2 regions of the Arthrobacter sp. 10N44_2 genome follow, and region 1 is predicted to be linked to the other one. Evidence: riboswitches for the same ligand, from Rfam matches in the RefSeq annotation. Region 1 holds a riboswitch; the other holds the start of a gene.
The links. Region 1 has a riboswitch for cyclic di-AMP ahead of AC1DBX_RS06295 (aggregation-promoting factor C-terminal-like domain-containing protein). Riboswitches for the same ligand answer to the same signal wherever they lie in the genome.

Region 1 (7,024 bases):
AGCAGCGCTGCCGAGGGCCGCACCCAGCGGGGCTGCGGTCCGAACAGCAGCCGGTCCCGGCGGCTTTGGGCGGCCGGCGCCGGGGACGCGGGCAGATGGGGCGCCGTCCCGCCGTCTCCGGGAACCGGGTGTGGCTGTTCCTCGGCGGCCGGCGGCCTGCCGACCGGGGAACCGCCCTGGGCTCCGGCGGTGGGGCTGATGGTTGCCGTCATTTACTTGGCCTTTTCTGTGCGGGGGAGGGAATGATCGGGGGCACCGGGCGCCGGAACGGCAGCGGCGGGCCTGTGGCGGAAGACCACCAACCGGAAGAGCAGGAACTTCACGGCCGTGGCGGCCAGGTTGGCGGCGGTGACCGTGAGCAGTTCAAGCCAGCGGTCCGGGGCCGCTCCCGACGCGGCGTGAACGAGGGCGAGTGCGCCCGAGGTCAGGGCCAGCCCGATGCCGAAGACCAGCAGCCCCTCAAAATGGTGGCGAGCCGCCTGGCTGCCGCCCTGGATGCCGAACGTGAAGCGCCGGTTGGCCGCAGTGTTGGCCACGGCGGTGGTGAGCAAGGCGAGGAAGTTTGCCAGCTGCGGGTCCATGAACCCGCGGCAGAGCAGGAAAATCGCCAGGTAGGCCAGGGTGGAGGCCACCCCGATGCTGCCGAAGCGGACGAGCTGTCCGAAGAGGCTTCCGCCGGGGCTTTGTTCCTGTGCCCGCGAGGCGGCCGGCAGCGGTCCGCGGGCCAGGGCCGCGCGCAGGTCGGGAACCGGGATCCGGCCCGAGACCAGGTCCCGGCTCAACCGTGCCATGCCGCGCAAGTCCGCGAGGGCCGTCTGGACGATGTCCACGCTGGAATCCGGGTCGTCGGTCCAGTCCACCGGGACTTCGTGGACGCGCAGGCCGCACTTTTCTGCCAGAACCAGCAGCTCGGTGTCGAAGAACCAGGCGTTGTCCAGCGTGTGGGGAAGCAGTTGCCGGGCCACGTCCGCCCGGATCGCCTTGAAGCCGCACTGCGCGTCACTGAAGTGGGCGCCCATGAGGGCCTGGAGCAGGAAGTTGTAGCTGCGCGAGATGAATTCCCGTTTGGGTCCGCGGACCACGCGGGAGTTGCGGGTCAGCCGTGTCCCGATCGCCAGGTCGGAGTGCCCGGAAATGAGCGGGGCAAGGAGCGGGCCGAGGGCCGCCAGATCAGTGGAAAGATCCACATCCATGTACGCCAGGACCGGCGACGGCGAGGCCAGCCACACCTTGCGGAGTGCGTTTCCGCGGCCCTTTTCTGCCATATGGACCACCGTCACTTCGCGCAGCTCGCGGGCTACCCGTTCCGCGGCCTTGAGCGTTCCGTCGGTGCTGGCGTTGTCCGCCACGGTGATCCGGAAGGAATGCGGGAAGGCGCCGAGCAGGTACGCGTGGAGCCGGCGCAGGCAGGCCTCGAGGTCCCGTTCCTCGTTAAAGACCGGGATGGTGACGTCCAGCAGGGGCGTGCTGGCGCGCGTATCAATGGCCGTGCGCCGGCCGCCGGGGCCGGTCAGGGCCCCGGCGATCGGGCCCGGGACGGGTGCGTCGGCCAGTGCAAGCCCCGAGGGTGCCCCTGGGGCCGCCGGGCCGGCCGGCGTCGCCGTGGAGCGGGGCAGGGTTCCTGTGGCCTGGTCTGTGAATGTCATGGCTCAACTTTCCCGGCGGCCCATATGAGGGCTTTAGGGTCAAGCTGTGCGGGGGCTGTGGAAGTCCGGGCCGCCGGGGCCGGTCCGGCCGTGGAGACGCAAAGAGGCCCCGGATCCATGCGGATCCGGGGCCTCCAGGGCGGGGGCGGCTAGTGCCGGTTTAGTACCAGTTGTGTGCGTAGTGGAAGTTCAGGGCGCCGCAGGGGGAACCGTAGCGCGACTTGACGTAGTTCAGGCCCCAGTTGATCTGGGTCCGGTAGTTGGTCATGTAATCGGCGCCGGCGCTCGCCATCTTCGAGGCGGGCAGGGACTGGACCACGCCGTAGGCGCCGCTGCTGGCGTTCGTGGCGGTGGTCTTCCAGTCGGATTCCTTGGTCCACAGCTTGTGCAGGCACTGCATCTGGCCGGGTGCCCAGCCATAGCTTCCCAGCTGGGACGCGGCGTAGGCCTGCGCGCCGGCGGGGTCGTCGACTGCGACCGGCGCGGGGGCCGGAGCGGCTGCGGGGACCGGAGCGGCTGCCGGAGCGGGAGCTGCCGCGGGAACCGGAGCAGGTGCAGGGGCTGCCGCGGGGGCCGGAGCGGGTGCTGCCGCGGCTGCCGGCGCGGCAGCAGCGGGGGCGTGGATCAGCGCTTCGGCTGCCTTAACCTCCGAGATCTGGGGAGCCACGTTCTTTTCCGCTGGAGCGGTCGGCCCAGCCACCTGGACCCGCTCGAAGTTGAGCTTGGCCAGCGGGTCGGCGATCGTGGCCGTCTGGCTCGCAACATTCGCCGTGTGGGCGCCCGGCTCTGCCGCCTGGCTGGCGGCGCCGCCACCCAGCAGCAGCGCGCAAGCGGCGGTGACGACGGCGGCACGGCGGCCGGTTACACCGAGCCCGGCGGCGAACCTCGACAGGGCGGATGCCTGCTTGACCGGTTCGGCGCGGTGGCGCGACTTGGCGGCGCCAACTGAGCGGGAATGCGAACCGCCGTCAGGGCGTGTTTGTACCTGGAATTCAGTCATGGTGGCCTCTCAACGCCGGCGGAGTTAGCTGTCGGGTTCGGATGAGGTCATCCGGCCGCACGGAACATCACGTGTCGGCTTCACCCCGAGGGCGCATGAAAGCAGATTGCCCGGGAACTCTGGGTCCCCCGCCTCTGCCTGGTCCAGCGGAATCCGGGAAGCGGCAGAGTTTGGCGTCCGTCCGGATATGCGGCACCGATGGCGGCGCACGCTAACGACGCTACAGGACCCGGCCGCTTAAGTCACATTTTGGTAACAGGAGTCACAGTGCCGGGGTGTCGGGTTGCGCCGGGCTCGCCGGTCGACCGTCCGGGTCGTTTGCGCCGGCGGCGGCCGTTCCGGTTACGCCGGCGGCGGCGAGGCGGGCAGCCGCACGGCGAACTCCGTGCGGCCCGGCCGGGACGTGACCTCGACTGTTCCTCCGTGGGCCTCCACGATCGACTGGACAATGGACAGGCCCAACCCGCTGGTGCCCTCGGACGTCGGCGCGGCGGTCGCCGTGCCGTGACCTCCGCGGCTGCCGGAAACGGCGCCGGAGGACGAGCGTGCGGGAGCCCCGGACCCGACCCTGGCCGTCGCGACGGCAGAATCGGCGGGGACGGCTGCGGGGTTCGACGCCGGATTGGTGCGCGAGGCGTCGGCCCGGGTGAAGCGGGCGAAGACCCGGCCGATAAATTCCGGGGCGATGCCGCTGCCATTGTCTGTCACGGTGACCACGGCACTGCCGTCAGCCGAGCGCATGACGCCCGTGACCACCTTGGTCCCGGGTTCCGTGTGCTTGCGCGCATTGGACAGCAGGTTGGCGAGGACCTGGTGAAGCTGGGTCGCATCACCGCGCACCACCACGGGCTCGTCCGGAAGTTCCAGCTGCCAGATGCGGTCCGGGGCCATGACTTTCTCATCGCTGACCGTCTCGATGGCCAGTTGGGTGAGGTCGACGTCGGAGATTTTGAGCGGCTGTCCCTCGTCCAGGCGCGCCAGCAGCAGCAGGTCCTCCACGAGCGTGGTCATCCGCTCGGACTGGCTTTGCACACGGGCGAGGGACCTCTCGCCGTCGGGGGTGAAATGCTCGGTCATCCGCATCAGCTCCGTGTAGCCGCGGATGGCCGTCAGCGGGGTGCGGAGTTCGTGCGAGGCGTCGGCGACGAACTGCCGGACCTTCATCTCGCTCTCCTGCCGCGCCTCGAGAGCGTTGGAGACGTTGTCCAGCATCTTGTTCAGCGCGTAGCCCACGCTGCCCACTTCCGTTCCGGGATGGGCCGCCGACGTCGGGACGCGGACCCCGAGCGCCACCTCGCCGGCGTCCAGCGGGAGACGGGAGACCTTAGTGGCAACCTCGGAGAGCTGTTCCAGCGGCTTCATGGTCCGCCGGATCAGGGCCGTGCCGGCGAGCCCGATCAGCACGAGCCCGCCTGCGGACACCACCACCATGGTCCAGACCAGGGAGGCCAGGGTGCTTTGTTTTTCTGCCAGCGGGAGTCCGGTCACAATCACGTCACCGTACGGTGTTCGCGCCGCCGTGAGCCGGTAGGCGCCGGCCGAAAGGCTGCGGTCCACGGACACGCCGCTCGGGGTGAGGGCCAGGAGAACCTTGTTGTCGGCGGGGGAGAGGCTCTTGACCGCGCCGTCCCCGGCCAGGAACCCGGCCCTGCTGACTTCGCCGTCCACTATCCGTGCGTTAAGCGTCCCGACGCCCTGTCCCCGGGCTTCGAGGGGGTCGGGGCGCCTGCCCGAATCGTCGGAGGAGGGCCGGCCGAACTCGCTCGAACGGTGCGAGGCCTGGTCCAGCTGGGTGTCGAGCTGCCGGGTGAGGAAGAGGTCCATGGAGGCGTAGCTGAACAAGCCCACAGCGCCGCAGATGGCCACGAGCAGCGCCATGGCGACCAGGACCAGCCGGGTGCGCAAATGCCACGTCGACGGGTTGCGCCAGTCGCGTCCGGGGACGCGGGTCATGCCGGAAAGTGAGGGCACGGATCAGTCCGCCGGTTTCAGGACGTACCCGGCTCCGCGCACCGTGTGGATCATCGGAGCGTGGTTGGCGTCGACCTTCTTGCGGAGGTAGGAAATGTACAGTTCCACGATGTTCGCCTGGCCGCCGAAGTCGTAGTCCCAGACACGGTCCAGGATCTGGGCCTTGCTGATGACCCGCTTCGGGTTTTCCATGAGGTAGCGCAGCAGCTCGAACTGCGTGGCGGTCAGGTGCATTTCCTCACCGGCCCGGGTGACTTCGCGGGTGTCGACGTTGAGCACGAGGTCTCCCACTACGAGTTCGGCGGTGTCCATGGCAGCCACTCCGGAGCGCTGGACCAGCCGGTGCAGGCGCAGCAGCACCTCTTCCATGCTGAACGGCTTGGTGACATAGTCGTCGCCGCCGGCCGCCAGTCCGGTGATGCGGTCCTGGACGGCATCCTTGGCGGTGAGGAACAGCGCCGGCACCTCCGGCGCGAACGCGCGGATCCTGTTCAGCAGTTCGACGCCGTCGAACCCGGGCAACATCACGTCCAGCACCAGCACGTCGGGGCGGAACTCCTTGGCTAGCCGGACGGCTCCGGGCCCGTCCTCGGCTACGGCCACAGACCAGCCGGCCATCCGGAGCCCCATGCTCATGAGCTCGGAGAGGCTGGGCTCGTCATCCACCACGAGGGCGCGGATGGGGGAGCCGTCCGGATGCGTGAGCTGGGGAAGGTTGTTGGTCATGGAGTGCGAAGTGGCCATGGGGACAACTCTCCGATCTGCCGGTTAGGCGGGGCTTTGGGGACCCTGTGCGGCACCTGTGAATCCCAGCCTAGCGAGCTGGATGCCGTTGCGGGACCGTACGGGCCGCACCGGCCATGTTCAAACCCCTTTACCGTCCGGCGCCAACGTCACAGGCCGGGCTGTCGGCCCGCACAGCCCAGGCACAGGATCGCTCACCACTCTGGGGTGAACACCGATCCGCACCCTAAAGGAGAAATACCATGAGCGGTCAGCATCCCGGAGCCGGTTCCGGACCAGCCCCCGAGCCAGCCCCCACGCCCACCACCGGCGCGCCAGCGGCGCCCGCGCCGGTAACCACACCCCGTACTGCCTGGCAGTACGGCGCCGGACACACCGACGCCGGAACAGTCCAAACCGGGCACGCTGACGGCGGGCGGCCGGAAGCAGGCGCTGCCGGCGGCTGGGGCGCGCCCCCGGTTTGGACGGTTCCGGCCTCGGAACCTGCCTGGGGCATGCCCCGGCAGGAACCTGTGCCCGCCGCAGCCACAGGCTGGGGCGCGCCGGGAACTTCCGCCAAGACGGCCTCGGCGGCAAAGCCATGGACCCTCAAGCGGGGGCTCGCCGTCGCCGGAGCCGCCGCAGTCCTGGCCGTCGGCGCCGGGGCGGGCGTCTATGCCCTCACCTCAAGCGCAACGGCAGCCACCGGTGCGGCCGGCGGGGCGGGCGCCGGCGGACCCGGCGGCCAGGGTGTCGCCCCGGGCGCGCCAGGTTCAGCGCAAGACGGTTCCGCGCAAGGTGGTTTCGCGGGCGGCGGCATGCCGGGGCAGGGCGGTCCCGGCGACTTCGCTGCCGGGGGGATGGGCAGCGGGCTTTCCGCGGCAGTACACGCCGAATACGTGGTGCTGCAAGGAAGCGCGTACACCACGATGGCCGAGCAGCTGGGCACAGTGAGCGAGGTCAGCTCGTCCTCCGTGACCGTCAAGAGCAGCGACGGTTTCACGCGCAGCTATGCGCTGGGCAGCGACGTCGTGGTGAGTAATCTGCAACAGCGGCGCCAGCAGGCCGGCGGCGCGGGCACGCAGCTGAGCGTCGCGGACATCGTGGCGGGCGGGACGGTGCGGATCGTGGCGGCCAAGGACGGCTCCGGCTACACGGCGGCCTCCGTCATGGTGGTCGCGGCGACGGCCACCGGCCAGTCGAACTGACCCGCCGCAGCCGCCATCGCCACCGTGCCTGACCGGCGGCGATGCCGGCTGCCCACTCCGTGGACCGCCTCGCAGGCGGCGGTGGGCAGGCGCGGTTTGGCCCAACTCGCCGTGCTGTGAATGATTTGCCTGATGCAGTCGGCCTTGACCGAATAATATTCGAGAAAGCGCACTTGCTGACCTTCCGGTCAGTAAAACACTTGTTATTTTATTGCCGCTGCAGAATTGTGACTTGCGCTACAAATCCTCGATCTGTCTCACTATGTGGAACCTGGGGTCCATTGTTACTTGCACGTTTACATTGTTACGTTGCACACTTCAATTGTGAACAAGAACTCAACAGCACCTGCAGCCGCAGCTTCCTGGATCAGCACACCCGCTGGTACCGAGATGCGCTGTTGTCGAATGCACGCCTAACTTTTACACCCCTAAAGGTTTCCAGGTATTCGCCCCCCAGCCCAGAGTCGGGCGCCCCT
Region 2 (7,024 bases), on a different contig from region 1:
CGCCGCGAGCGTCCGGCCGAGCGCCTGCCGCAGCGGAACAGGGGCGGCCGGGATGGGAACGGCGCACTCGAACGCGAGTTGCCGGGCCTCCTGCCACGTGTGGGCCAGGTGCCTGTGCGGCTCCGCGGCAGTGTCCTCGTCCGCTGCGTCCTGGTCCGCGGCTTCCTGGCCCGCGGCGCCCTGGTCCCCTGCCTCCTCGTCCGCTCCATCCTGGTCCGCAGTGTCTTCGCCCGCTGCATCCTGGTGCGCCGCGATGTGAGGGCCACCAGGGCCGTCTACGGGAGCCTCTCCACCGCCAGTTCCGACGCCATTTCCGCCGGTATCGTTGACGCCATCTTCACCGCCATCTCTGACGCCATCTCCACCTGCGGCGGTGGTGGGGCCGTTGCCGTCCGGGGCCGCAGCCGTCATGCCCCGGAAGTTTCGGCGGCTGCGTAGTCCTTGGCGAGCTGGCGGGCCACGGCCATCGCGGACTCCATGGACACGGAGTCCGTGGCCTGCCCGGAGCCTGAGGCCAGGCCGGCCGCAAAGCCGGCAATGAATGTGGTCAGCGGTGCCGCCGGGCGCACCACGGAATGGGCGGCCACGCCGGCCAGGGCGAGGACCTCATTCACGTCAATCTCAACTTCGTCCAGCTCCAGGGCCTGGAGCAGGGCACGGCACCAGTCTTCCAGTGTTTCGTCCTGGCTTTTCACCGTTTGCCTCCATGGTCGAGTTCAGCTGTGCAGAGCCGGGCCGGAGCCCGGACCGCCGTCGGGAATCCTGCCGGATACCCCCAGTGCGAACGCGTCATCCCAGGTGTCGACGTCATCCGTGGAACCCGGGGGAACGCGAACTTCCCGCACGTCCAGCCTAGCAAGAAGGGCGAACACCGACGCGTTTTCCAGCCGGTCCCGGGACGCGGCGTCCGCGACAGAACGTTGTAGCACGGCCGTGCCATAAAAGCCCGCGAGCGGCTGTTTCCGGCCGTCGGCCGAGACGGCCATGACGCCGTCGGCCGCGTCCCTTTCCGGCGTGCCTGCACCGGACGTGGCCAGCGCCTCGGCCAGGGCACGGACCGCGCCGGCCGACCGGGGCATGTCACACGCCAGGACGAGGGTATAGGGCGCGGCTGCTGCGTGCCGGCTCGCGTGATCGGCGGCCAGGGCGGCCAGCCCCGCCGCGATGGCTGCGGCCGGACCCGCGAAGGGCGGCTCTTCCCGGCAGGTCAGGACGCCGCCGGGCAGGCCCCCGGGATCGGGGCCGACGACGACGGTGCGCCCCGCCGCGCCGGCGGCCCGCAGTGACCGCTCCAGGAGGGTGGCGCCGTCGTAGACCAGCCCGGATTTGGGCACGCCGCCGAGGCGTGAGGACCGCCCCCCGGCGAGAATGATGGCATCGAACTCCATCGTTTCAGCCTAGCGCGGCGCCAGCGGCCACCGAACAAGCCGTCACGTGCGCCGGCAGCGTCTTCACCGGCTGATCAATCAGCAAGGGGGCAGATCAGGCAGCCGATTCAGGCAGCAGGAACGGATCCCAGGCCGGCGTCGGCTTCTCGAGTTCCTTGATCTGCCAGATGGCACCCTTTGGCGGGCCCGGAACAAAACCGATCTTCCAGCCCATCTCCGCCGGCGTATGGTCGCTCTTGGCGTTGTTGCACCGCAGGCACGCCGCCACCAGATTCTCCCAGGAGTCGGCCCCGCCCCGCGATTTGGGCTGGATGTGGTCGATGGTGTGGGCAGCCTTGCCGCAGTACGCGCAGCGGTGGGCATCCCGGCGCAGCACGCCGCGGCGGCTCACCGCAGTCATCGTGTTGTACCTGGGCCGGATGTAGCGGTTCAGCAGGATCACGGACGGGCGGCCCAAAATGTCCTGGGGGCCGACCACGGGGTCGTCCCCTTCGGCCACCACGCTGGCCTTTCCGGTCAGGACAAGGACGAGCGCCCGGCGGAAGGTGATGACCGCCAGCGGTTCATATCCAGCATTCAGAACGAGAGTGCGCATCCGCATACCTCTTCACGGCCGCACCCGCCAGCGGCACGAGGGCCGGCTGCCCTCTGCATGGTCGGGCTATGGATCGACAACACAAGAGTAAACACTCAAGTGCCGGATCACCGAATATTTTTTCACCGGCGCGGTCCCCGGCGCGGAAAGTTCACTGCGCGGCAACGCAAAAGACCCCCGCCTGCAGGCGGGGGTCTTTTGGAATGCTGGGGTTCGTGCTTAGGCGCCGACGCGGATGAAGACCGGGCCGGAGCCGACGTTGACGCTGTACAGCGCGGTGGTGCCGCCGTTCCAGCCGCCGTGCACTGCCATGCCGTTGCCGACGTAGACCGCGATGTGAGCCATGCCCACGCCGCCGTTCTGGTAGTAAGCGAGGTCGCCCGGGCGTGCCTCGGCGGCGCTCACGGTGCGGCCCAGGGACAGGTAACCTGCCGGCCAGCCGTGGTAGTGGATGCCTGCCGCGGCCAGGGCGTTGGTGGCGAGGGCGGTGCAGTCCTGCGCCACGCCGATCTGTGCGTAGGCAGCGGCGGCGATGGTCGCGCCTGCGCCGCTTCCGATGCCGGCGGGGGCCTGGGCAGCGACGCCGCCGCTAACGCCAAGCTCGGTGCCGCCGGCGCGGGTGGCCGTGGCGTCCTGGACCTTGACGACGGGCTTGGGAGCCTCGACGACGGGAGCCGGCGTGGTGGTCACGGCGGGCTTCTCGTAGGAGATCGCGATGGTGGAAGCGGCCGAGATGGTGGCCGGAGCTGCGGACTGGACTTCCAGGGCCGAAGCGGAGGTGGATTCGCGCTGAACATTGGTTTCAGCAGCGTTGGCTGCGATTCCGCTGGTCAGGACCAGACCGGAAGCTGCGGCGATGACCGCAGCCTGACGGCCCACGCCGCCGGCGTTGTCGCCGACAGCCTTAGCAATAACAGCCAGCGAGTTGGTCTTGGTGACCTCGGCGCGGTGCCGTGCAACGTTTGCACGAGTAGTCATTAAGTTCTCTCTTTCGTGATCCTTGGACCGCGCGCTTTCGGGCGCGGACTGAGGACGCTCCGGCATCTTGGGGGTACGCCGGATCGCCCCGAAATGGGTTACTTAGCGAAGGGTGTACTGCGAAGACGCGCCAAAAGCGGAAACTGCATGCTGTCCGGGCTCGCTAGAGATTGAGCCTGCGGAACGTGATCCAATCCGGGCGCCGGCAAGGGCGGCACGTGATGTGGATTCCAGCGGGCTCGACAGAGCCTCGCCGGTGCGCATGCGCGCAGAATTGTGGCGTGAAGACACGAAAGTAGCCTCTCCCAATGCCTACGAGGTGAGCTGTCGGATTCGGATGGGAGTCACCCGGCCGCGCTGCTTCCTGGGAAGCTTTGCGACTTAACCCCAAGGCCTTCTTTCGAAGGCCAAAATTGGTTCCCCCGCCCCTGCCAGACGATGTAATGCGAACGGACCTTGAGCGGTGGCAGAGCTAGGCAATCCACTCAAGAGCGCCAACTTCGGAAAAGTTGGCGTGCTTCAAACCCTACAGCAGTCCGGATCCAATGTCACATTCAGATCACGGCGTGTCACAGGAAGTTGAGAGCAGCCCATCGTCTTTTCAGAGCCAGCCGAGCGGGTCAACGACATCGCCGTTGACCATCACTTCAAAGTGGAGGTGGCAGCCCGTGGAGGCGCCGGTGGTTCCGCTCATGGCGACGACGTCACCGCGGGAAACCTTCTGGCCGACCTTGACCGAGGCCGAGGACAGGTGGTTGTACGTGGTCTCCAGGCCGTTGCCGTGATCGATGACCACGCGGTTCCCCCCGCCGAAGGGATGCCAGCCGTTGAAGGTCACGGTGCCGCTGGCGGCCGCGTGGACCGCCGTGCCGCACTGGGCGGCGAAATCCTGGCCGCGGTGGAACTCCCCCGCGCCCCCGGTAATGGGGCTGACACGGTAGCCGAAGGGCGAGGCCGTGACCAGCTGGTCGAGCGGCGCACCCAGGGTGCCGGCCGATGCCGCGCGGGTGATGGTGCCCACAGACTGGGCGCTCAGCAGCTGCTTGAGTTTCCCGTCCGGATCGCCCTTCGTGGTGACGGCCGTGCGGTTGAAGTCGACTTTGGCGGCGGCGGCAGCGGTGACATCCGGCTGCACGGCAGCGGAGAGCGCGCCGGACCCGCCCGGATTCGAAGCCATCACCGGGCTCGTGACGGGGACCGTCACGGTCAGAACCAGACCAGTTGCGGCCAGGGCGATCCCGGCCTTCTGCCCGACCCCGCTGGCCGCGGCAAAGTCCGTGACCTGGCGGAACGGACTGCGACGGCGACGGCGTTCATCCCGGTGCACGTCCCGCGGGCGTTCGGCCGTGTGTGCGACGACGGGACGCGGCTCCGGAGCGGGACCGGTCGCGCGGCGACGGCCCCTGGAGGTCTGGGTGGTCAAGAACGGTTCCTCTCTGGATGGCCTGCGAAGTTAGCTGTCGGATTCGGGTCAGAGAGATCAAAGACCCGGTCCGCCGTTGCAAGCAGCCACGCACAGATGCATCCCCAGGGGATCCTTCGGTGGAAGCTGCTTGCCGCTGACGGACTTCACCCCAAGGCTGCCGAAGTAGCAGCCGAAAGTGGTTCCCCCGCCCCTGCCAGGAGGTAGTTCTGCGACTGATCCGCTGGCAGGGCTCGGCTTCGGATCAGGTAACGCTTTGGTATCGGTACTGGGCACTAACTATAGGCGATTAAGCCGCCCGGTAATAAATCCGTAACCGCAATTGTGGACAACTCATGGGTCGTCCCATGACCGGCGCGTAGTGGCTGGTCAGGCGACTGTTACAAAGACGTGCGCGGCAACCTCCGGCGGCAGCTCCAGGGCACCTTCGATATCGGGGACGCGGACCGAGATGTACTCCCCCACCCGCTCCAGCGAGACAAGCGCGCCAGGCCTGATTCCGCCCTCGTCGAGCTGGGCCAGAAGCTCCGGCTCCACCTGGATCGGCTCCGCGAGCCGGTTGACCGTAACCCGGGAAGTTACCCCGTAGCCGGCCATGGCCTCCAGCAGGTTCACAGGCCTGTCCACGGGGGCGCCATTGGGCACGCCGCCAAGATCCGCAAGCCCCGGAATAGGGTTTCCGTAGGGCGAGACCGTCGGGTGGTTGAGCATCTCGAAGATTCTTCGCTCGACGCGTTCGCTCATGACATGTTCCCAGCGGCACGCTTCCTCGTGGACGTAGGCCCAGTCGAGCCCGATCACGTCCGCGAGGAGGCGTTCGGCCAGACGGTGCTTGCGCATGACACCGATTGCACGTTTCCGTCCGGTTTCCGTCAGTTCAAGGTGCCGGTCGCCGGAAACGACCACCAGCCCGTCGCGCTCCATCCGGCCGATCGTCTGGGACACAGTGGGGCCGGAGTGGCGGAGCCGTTCGGCGATGCGGGCGCGGAGGGCAACGATGTTTTCTTCTTCAAGTTCCAGAATGGTCCGAAGATACATCTCCGTGGTATCGATCAGATCCGTCATTCAGCTCAGCTCCTCGAGCGCAGTCCTAGCGTCATTCCCACCGTACCGCGTGCGGGCTGCATGCAGGATGCGCCCAGGCGGGAACCGCCGTACGTTCGCATGCCAGCCTAGCCTATTTTGAATTACTCCGGATAATCTTTCGATCGACCTGGAGCTATTGTCCCAGCCCCAGCCGGCCGGCCGTCCCCGGCGTCTCAATGACCGGACTATGACAGGCCTCTTTCCGTATCGCCGGGAGCTGTCAGGCAAAATAAGACCGGCAGAATAAAACAGGCAGAATGAAAAGGGGTGTCCGTGGTATTCATCCCTGCCCGCCACCTCCCAGCCACGCTACGAACCAGCCGAAAATTGGAGCCACTGTGAGCGACACCAGCATCACGATCCCCGCCAACCTCCTGCCCAAGGACGGACGGTTCGGCGCCGGCCCGTCCAAAGTCCGGCCTGAACAGATGGACGCCCTGGCCGCGGCATCGTCGAAGCTGCTGGGGACCTCGCACCGCCAGGCACCCGTGAAGAACCTGGTCGGCTCGGTGCGCAGCGGCCTCAGCGAATTCTTCCGGGCACCGGAAGGCTATGAAGTCGTGCTGGGCGTCGGCGGATCTACCGCGTTCTGGGACATTGCCAGCTTCGGGCTCGTGGAGAACAAAGCGCAGCACCTGTCCTTCGGCGAGTTCGGCTCGAAGTTCGCCTCCGCCACCAACAAGGCGCCGTTCCTTGCCGAGTCCTCCATCATCAAGGCCGAACCCGGCACCCGCCCCACCGCCCGGGCGGAGGCCGGCGTCGACGTCTATGCGTGGCCGCAGAACGAGACCTCAACCGGCGTAGCCGCCCCCGTCCAGCGGGTGGCCGGCGCCGACGAGGGGTCGCTGGTGCTCGTGGACGCGACCTCGGCCGCGGGCGGGCTGGACGTGGACGTGGCAGAGTCGGACGTGTACTACTTCGCGCCGCAGAAGAACTTCGCATCCGACGGCGGCCTGTGGCTGGGCCTGTTCTCCCCGGCCGCGCTGGAACGGGCGGCACGGATCAAGGCCGGCGACCGCTGGATTCCCGACTTCCTTGACCTCCAGACGGCGATCGACAATTCCCGGCTGAACCAGACCTACAACACCCCCGCACTGGCCACCCTGGTGACCCTGGACGCCCAGGTGCAGTGGCTCAACGCCAACGGCGGCCTGGACTTCGCCGCCGGCCGGACCGCGGATTCTGCCGGCCGCATCTACCGCTGGGCCGAAGCGTCCGAATACGCCACGCCGTTCGTGGCCAAGGCCGAGGACCGCTCGAACGTGATCGCCACGATCGACTTCGATGACTCGATCGACGCCGCGGCCATCGCCAAGGTGCTCCGCGCCAACGGCGTCGTCGACACCGAGCCGTACCGCAAGCTGGGCCGCAACCAGCTGCGCATCGCCACCTTCGTGGCGATCGAGCCCGACGATGTCTCGGCACTGCTCGAGTGCATCGATTTCGTCGTGGCGGAACTGAAGAAGTAGCCCCGCGTCCGGCGTCGTCACGGCCCTGAGAACCTAAGCCGTGACGGCGCCGTCGTCGTTTCAGGTCCGTCCGCCCTGCTGTGCC

Region 2: it holds a riboswitch for cyclic di-AMP, as region 1 does, so the genes downstream of both, AC1DBX_RS12180 (M23 family metallopeptidase) here and AC1DBX_RS06295 (aggregation-promoting factor C-terminal-like domain-containing protein) in region 1, are expected to answer to the same signal.

The regions. Positions count from the first base shown of each region.
Region 1 covers NZ_JBFTHT010000004.1:56,158-63,181, reverse strand. The annotation lists gene AC1DBX_RS06305 (glycosyltransferase family 39 protein) at 1-212, opposite strand, end outside; gene AC1DBX_RS06300 (bifunctional glycosyltransferase family 2/GtrA family protein) at 213-1,646, opposite strand; gene AC1DBX_RS06295 (aggregation-promoting factor C-terminal-like domain-containing protein) at 1,807-2,646, opposite strand; cyclic di-AMP (ydaO/yuaA leader) riboswitch at 2,646-2,805, opposite strand; gene AC1DBX_RS06290 (sensor histidine kinase) at 2,989-4,599, opposite strand; gene AC1DBX_RS06285 (response regulator transcription factor) at 4,621-5,361, opposite strand; gene AC1DBX_RS06280 (hypothetical protein) at 5,604-6,548, shown strand.
Region 2 covers NZ_JBFTHT010000010.1:21,034-28,057, reverse strand. The annotation lists gene AC1DBX_RS12205 (molybdopterin molybdotransferase MoeA) at 1-411, opposite strand, end outside; gene AC1DBX_RS12200 (DUF6457 domain-containing protein) at 408-695, opposite strand; gene mobA (molybdenum cofactor guanylyltransferase) at 717-1,388, opposite strand; gene AC1DBX_RS12190 (HNH endonuclease) at 1,483-1,983, opposite strand; gene AC1DBX_RS12185 (NlpC/P60 family protein) at 2,203-2,961, opposite strand; cyclic di-AMP (ydaO/yuaA leader) riboswitch at 3,257-3,426, opposite strand; gene AC1DBX_RS12180 (M23 family metallopeptidase) at 3,563-4,384, opposite strand; cyclic di-AMP (ydaO/yuaA leader) riboswitch at 4,389-4,603, opposite strand; gene AC1DBX_RS12175 (iron-dependent transcriptional repressor DtxR) at 4,754-5,449, opposite strand; gene serC (phosphoserine transaminase) at 5,809-6,939, shown strand; gene AC1DBX_RS12165 (MFS transporter) at 7,000-7,024, opposite strand, start outside.